DNA from 2 places in the Streptomyces nojiriensis genome. Region 2 is predicted to be linked to the other one. Evidence: predicted binding sites of a transcription regulator. Region 2 holds the regulator's gene; the other holds the start of a gene.
What was found. The regulator HrcA, encoded in region 2, represses chaperone genes, less so after heat shock. The targets are predictions, from matches to a motif close to TTNGCACTCNGNNNNNCNGAGTGCNAA.
Positions count from the first base shown of each region.

Region 1: the regulator HrcA is predicted to act here: its motif matches at 1,585-1,611, upstream of groL (chaperonin GroEL).

Region 1 is NZ_CP071139.1:4,319,727-4,323,136, forward strand. Features, by position in the region: gene groL (chaperonin GroEL) at 1-1,418, opposite strand, end outside; gene JYK04_RS20010 (cold-shock protein) at 1,745-1,951, opposite strand; gene JYK04_RS20015 (MoaD/ThiS family protein) at 2,378-2,656, opposite strand; gene thrC (threonine synthase) at 2,695-3,410, opposite strand, start outside.
Region 2 is NZ_CP071139.1:3,393,613-3,397,022, forward strand. Features, by position in the region: gene dnaJ (molecular chaperone DnaJ) at 1-842, opposite strand, end outside; gene hrcA (heat-inducible transcriptional repressor HrcA) at 843-1,859, opposite strand; gene JYK04_RS15880 (MBL fold metallo-hydrolase) at 2,006-2,731, shown strand; gene JYK04_RS15885 (DUF3097 domain-containing protein) at 2,760-3,410, shown strand, end outside.

The DNA of each region.
Region 1 (3,410 bases), 930 kb from region 2:
TGGCCGATCGGCAGGTTGCGCACCTTCTCGACGACGACGCCACCCTCGAGACCACCGTTGACGGCGATCTGCTTGAGCGGGGCCTCCAGGGCGAGCTTCACGGCGTTGGCACCGGTCGCCTCGTCACCCTCGAGCTCCAGCTTCTCGAAGACCGCGGAGGCCTGCAGCAGGGCCACGCCACCACCGGCGACGATGCCCTCCTCGACGGCCGCCTTCGCGTTGCGAACGGCGTCCTCGATGCGGTGCTTGCGCTCCTTGAGCTCGACCTCGGTCGCGGCACCGGCCTTGATGACGGCCACGCCGCCGGCCAGCTTCGCGAGGCGCTCCTGGAGCTTCTCGCGGTCGTAGTCCGAGTCGGAGTTCTCGATCTCGGCGCGGATCTGGTTCACGCGACCGGCGACCTGGTCGCTGTCACCGGCACCGTCGACGATGGTGGTCTCGTCCTTGGTGATGACGACCTTGCGGGCGCGGCCGAGCAGGTCGAGACCGGCGTTCTCCAGCTTGAGGCCGACCTCCTCGGAGATGACCGTGCCGCCCGTGAGGATGGCGATGTCACCGAGCATGGCCTTGCGGCGGTCACCGAAGCCCGGGGCCTTGACGGCGACGGACTTGAAGGTGCCACGGATCTTGTTGACGACGAGGGTGGAGAGCGCCTCGCCCTCGACGTCCTCGGCGATGATCAGCAGCGGCTTGCCGGACTGCATGACCTTCTCCAGGAGCGGCAGCAGGTCCTTGACCGAGCCGATCTTGGAGTTGACGATCAGGATGTACGGGTCGTCGAGAGCCGACTCCATACGCTCCATGTCGGTGGCGAAGTACGCCGAGATGTAGCCCTTGTCGAAGCGCATGCCCTCGGTGAGCTCCAGCTCCAGACCGAAGGTCTGGGACTCCTCGACGGTGATGACGCCTTCCTTGCCGACCTTGTCCATGGCCTCGGCGATGAGCTCGCCGATCTGGGTGTCGGCGGCGGAGATGGAGGCCGTCGAAGCGATCTGCTCCTTGGTCTCGACATCCTTCGCCTGGGCGAGCAGGGCGGCGGAGACGGCCTCGACGGCCTTCTCGATACCACGCTTGAGGGCCATCGGGTTGGCACCGGCGGCCACGTTGCGCAGGCCCTCGCGGACGAGCGCCTGGGCCAGCACGGTGGCGGTGGTCGTACCGTCGCCGGCGACGTCGTCCGTCTTCTTGGCGACTTCCTTGACCAGCTCGGCGCCGATCTTCTCGTACGGGTCCTCGAGCTCGATCTCCTTGGCGATGGACACACCATCGTTGGTGATCGTGGGGGCGCCCCACTTCTTCTCAAGGACGACGTTGCGACCCTTGGGGCCAAGGGTGACCTTGACGGCGTCGGCGAGCTGGTTCATCCCACGCTCGAGGCCGCGGCGGGCCTCCTCGTCGAACGCAATGATCTTGGCCATCTGAAGTGGTCCTCCCGGACAGCGGTGGATTGCTCCCAGGACCGCGCCCGCGCCCGCGACGGACGGCCTGCGTGCCCGGCGGTTCCTTCCCGCCGGACCCTGCGGGCCTCACCGACCCGGTCCTCGTTCAGTAGCACTCTCAACCGGAGAGTGCTAACGCCAATGATTAGCACTCGACCCCTCCGAGTGCAAGCGGCTTCGCGCATCACCCCGCTACTACCGGGCACACGGACGAGGGGCCCCCATCCCGTGTCCAGGATGTGGGCCCCTCGTGGTGTTCCAGGTCTTCGCCGAAGACTGTGCGTCGGTGGTCGATCGCTCCAGGACTAGCCGAGTGCGAGCTTGACCATGTCCGCCTGCGGACCCTTCTGGCCCTGCGAGATCTCGAACTCGACCCGCTGACCCTCTTCAAGGGTGCGGTACCCGTCCATCTGGATGGCGCTGTAGTGGACGAACACATCCGCACCACCGTCGACCGCGATGAAGCCGTAGCCCTTCTCCGCGTTGAACCACTTGACGGTGCCCTGAGCCATGCCTAACTCCCCTATTACTGGCCCTTGCGCAGGAACGCACTTCACGATCCCGGGTCAGAACTTGCGTCGGAACGCGTCGACCGAGGCTGAATGTATCTGCGCGGATGCTGTCTGCAACAGGTCAATCCGATGAGAATTCTGGACACCGAGAAACATTGAAATAGAGTGAAAATTTGCCATACTCCCGGGCAACTCGGGCCTGACATATCTCGCCAAAGCCCCATACCGCACTCGCATGTTGGCCCGATGTCGACCCTTGCGCGGCCCGTTCATATGCAGGGGGCAAGAACAGCGGAGGGGACTTCCCCAACCCTACCGTGCCCAATCAAGCAGAATTGCCCCCTCCGCTTTTAGCGGAGGGGGCAATTTCGGTTTGCGCGTGTCACCTGGGCGGCGACCCGGGAGAACCGGGAGAGATCCGGGGAATCAGCAACCGCCGGCGACGGCCGGGATGATCGAGACGCCGGCGCCGTCCGGCGTCGCCGCCTGCAGCCCGCCCTCGAAGCGCACGTCGTCGTCGTTGACGTAGACGTTGACGAAACGGCGCAGCTTGCCCTGGTCGTCCAGGACGCGCGCGGCGATGCCCGGGTGGTTCTTCTCCAGGGACTCGATGACCTCGGCGAGGGTCGCGCCCTCGGCCGGAACCTCGGCGACGCCGCCGGTGTAGGTGCGCAGGATGGTGGGGATGCGGACGTTGACGCTCATGGCGCTACTGCCTTTCCGGTAGGGCGGAGGAGAAGTGGTCAGGCCAGGCCGGCGGCGCGGAAGGCGTCCAGGCTGGGGCGGATGGTGGCGGTCTGCCCGCTGTCCGCGGCCACCGCCTCCAGGGTCTTGAGGCCGTCACCGGTGTTGAGGACGACGGTGGTCAGCGTCGGGTCGAGCTGCCCGTTGTCGATGAGCTTCTTCGTCACGCCGACGGTCACGCCGCCCGCGGTCTCGGCGAAGATGCCCTCGGTCTGCGCGAGGACCTTGATGGCCTCGACGACCTGCTCGTCGGTGACGTCCTCGACGAAACCGCCGGTGCGGCGGGCGATGTCCAGGACGTACGGGCCGTCCGCCGGGTTGCCGATGGCCAGCGACTTGGCGATGGTGTTCGGCTTCTGCGGGCGGACCACGTCGTGACCGGCCTTGAAGGCGGTGGACACCGGGGAGCAGCCCTCGGCCTGGGCGCCGAAGATCTTGTACGGCTTGTCCTCGACGAGGCCGAGCCTGATGAGCTCCTGCAGACCCTTGTCGATCTTCGTCAGCTGCGAGCCGGACGCGATCGGGATGACGATCTGGTCGGGCAGCTGCCAGCCGAGCTGCTCGCAGATCTCGTACGCGAGCGTCTTGGAGCCCTCGCCGTAGTACGGACGCAGGTTGACGTTGACGAAGCCCCAGCCCTCGCCCAGCGGGTCGCCGATGAGCTCGGAGCAGAAGCGGTTGACGTCGTCGTAGTTGCCCTCGATGCCGACCAGGT
Region 2 (3,410 bases):
CCCAGCGCGGCCGCCGTCATCGGGATGGTGACCGTGCAGTGCAGGTCGTCCCCGCGCCGCTGGAAGGTCGGGTGCGCCAGCTCGTGGATCTCCACGTACAGGTCGCCGGCGGGGCCGCCGCCGGGGCCGACCTCGCCCTCGCCCGCGAGCTGGATCCGGGTGCCGTTCTCGACGCCCGCCGGGATCTTGACCGTGAGGCTGCGGCGGGAGCGGACCCGGCCGTCGCCCGCGCACTCGTGGCACGGGGTCGGGACCACGGTGCCGAAGCCCTGGCACTGCGGGCAGGGGCGCGAGGTCATGACCTGACCCAGGAAGGACCGGGTGACCTGCGAGACCTCACCGCGGCCGCGGCACATGTCGCAGGTCTGCGCCGAGGTGCCGGGAGCGGCGCCCTCACCGGAGCAGGTGTTGCAGACGACGGCCGTGTCGACCTGGATGTCCTTGGTCGTCCCGAAGGCCGCCTCGTCCAGCTCCAGGTCGAGGCGGATCATCGCGTCCTGGCCGCGCCGGGTCCGCGAGCGCGGGCCGCGCTGCGAGGCCTGGCCGAAGAAGGCGTCCATGATGTCGGAGAAGTTGCCGAAGCCGCCCGCTCCGAAGCCGCCCGCGCCGCCGCCACCGCCCGAGGAGGACAGCGGGTCGCCGCCGAGGTCGTAGACCTGCTTCTTCTGCGGGTCCGACAGCACCTCGTAGGCCGCGTTGATCTCCTTGAAGCGCTCCTGCGTCTTCGGGTCCGGATTCACATCCGGGTGGAGTTCACGCGCGAGGCGCCGGAAGGCCTTCTTGATCTCGTCCTGCGATGCGTCGCGGCGCACGCCGAGAACGGCGTAGTAGTCCGTGGCCACTTACGACTCCGCCAGGATCTGTCCGACGTAACGTGCCACTGCGCGTACCGCTCCCATCGTTCCGGGGTAGTCCATGCGGGTCGGTCCGACCACGCCGAGTTTGGCGACTGTTTCGCCGCCCGAACCGTAACCGACCGAGACGACCGACGTGGAGTTCAGTCCCTCGTAGGCGTTCTCGTGCCCGATCCGTACGGCCATTCCCGACTCGTTGGCCTCGCCCAGCAGCTTGAGGAGCACGACCTGCTCCTCGAGTGCTTCGAGCACCGGCCTGATCGTCAGGGGAAAATCGTGTCCGAAGCGGGTGAGATTGGCGGTACCGCCGATCATCAGCCGCTCCTCGGCTTCCTCGACCAGGGTTTCGAGGAGTGTCGCGAGCACGGTGGAGACCGTGCCGCGGTCCTCGGCCTCGAAGGATTCGGGGAGGTCCTGGACGAGCGGGGGCACATCGGTGAAGCGGCGCCCGACGACCCGGCTGTTGAGCCGGGCCCGCAGGTCCGCCAGCGAGGTCTCCCCGAAGGGGCTCGGGCAGTCGATGAGCCGCTGCTCGACCCGCCCGGTGTCCGTGATCAGTACGAGCATCAGGCGTGCGGGAGCGAGCGAGAGCAGCTCCACGTGCCGGACGGTCGAGCGGGTCAGGCTCGGGTACTGGACGACGGCGACCTGCCGGGTGAGCTGCGCGAGCAGCCGCACCGTGCGGCCGACCACGTCGTCGAGGTCGACGGCGCCGTCGAGGAAGTTCTGGATGGCCCGGCGCTCGGGCGACGAGAGCGGCTTGACCCCCGCGAGCTTGTCGACGAAGAGCCGGTAGCCCTTGTCGGTGGGGATCCGGCCGGCGCTGGTGTGGGGCTGGGCGATGTAGCCCTCCTCCTCCAGCACGGCCATGTCGTTGCGCACGGTGGCGGGCGAGACGCCGAGCCGGTGCCGCTCCGTGAGCGCCTTGGAGCCGACCGGCTCCTCCGTCCCGACGTAGTCCTGGACGATGGCGCGCAGCACTTCGAGTCTGCGTTCGCTGAGCATCGCGCACACCTCCAGCTGTGGTCCGTTGCCGTGTTCTGCCGTGTTCGTTGGCACTCTGATCGTTCGAGTGCCAGAGAGCCCCCGCTCAGTGTACGGCCGGGCGGTAAGCCCCTGGCAAGGGAGGCCCGCCAGGGTAGCGTCGCGGTATGGACGTGCGTTGGGAAGAGTCCGGCTGGGAACGGCTGACCGGACGGGCCGGCCGGCGGCGGCTGCCGGTGTGGGACTGCACCGTGGGGCTGGTGGTGGGCGAGGATTCGGTGCTCCTGATCGACCCCGGGTCGTGCCTGCGCGAGGGGTCCGAGGTGCGGGCCGAGGCGGAGCGGCTGACGGGCCGGAGCGTGACCCATATCGCATTCACGCACGGTCATTTCGATCATGTCCTGGGCGCGGCCGCCTTCGCCGGGGCCGAGGTGTTCGGGGCGGTCGGGCTGGCCGCACTGCTGTCGACGGGACGCGAGGAGCTGCGCGGGGACGCGGTACGGCACGGGCTCGCGGAGGCGGAGGCGGCGCAGGCGGTGGACCTGCTGGTGCCGCCCCGGCATTCGGTGTCGGGCGAGTGGACGCTGGAACTGGGCGGCGTGCAGGTGCTGCTGGCGAATGTGGGGCCCGGGCACACCGGGCACGACCTGGCCGTCTTCGTGCCGGGCGAGCGCGAGGTGGTCTTCTGCGGGGACCTCGTCGAGGAGTCGGGCGAGCCCATGGCGGGCCCGGACGCCACTCCCGGGCAGTGGCCCGCGGCCCTGGACCGGCTGCTGTCGCTGGGCGGGGAAGACGCACTGTACGTACCGGGTCACGGAGCGGTGGTCGGGGCGGACTTCGTCCGTGCCCAACGCGCCACACTGGCGGCCCGTTTCGGCGTGTCGGAGGCGTGACGCGCGCGGCTCTCCTACTGTCGGCCGGATGCGCGAGTACTCCCCCGACCTGACCCCGCAGTGGAAGCGACCCAAGGCCGTGCCGGAGGTGGCGGCGGACCCCGACCTGGTGGTCGAGGTGGCCGGTACGGACTTCTGCGGCGCGGTGGTGGCCTGCGAGGCGGGCACGGTGACCCTGGAGGACCGCTTCGGCAAGCGGCGGGTGTTCCCGATGGAACCGCGCGGGTTCCTGCTGGACGGCGAGGTGGTCACCCTGATCCGCCCCGCGCGCCGGCCCGCCGGGCCGCTCCGGACGGCCTCGGGCTCGCTGGCCGTGCCCGGGGCGCGGGCGCGGGTGGCGCGGGCGGGCCGGATCTACGTCGAGGGCCGGCACGACGCGGAGCTGGTGGAGCGGGTCTGGGGCGACGACCTGCGGATCGAGGGCGTGGTGGTGGAGTACCTGGAGGGCATCGACGACCTCCCGGCCGTCGTCGCCGACTTCGCCCCGGCCGCGGACGCCCGCCTCGGAGTCCTGGTGGACCACCTCGTCCCGGGCTCGAAGGAGTCCCGCATCGCGGCGTCGGTGACCTCCCCGGACGTCCTGATCGTGGGCCACCCGTACGTGGACGTCTGGCAGGCGGTGAAGCCGTCCGCGCTGGGCATCCCCGCGTGGCCGGTGATCCCGCCCGGCCAGGACTGG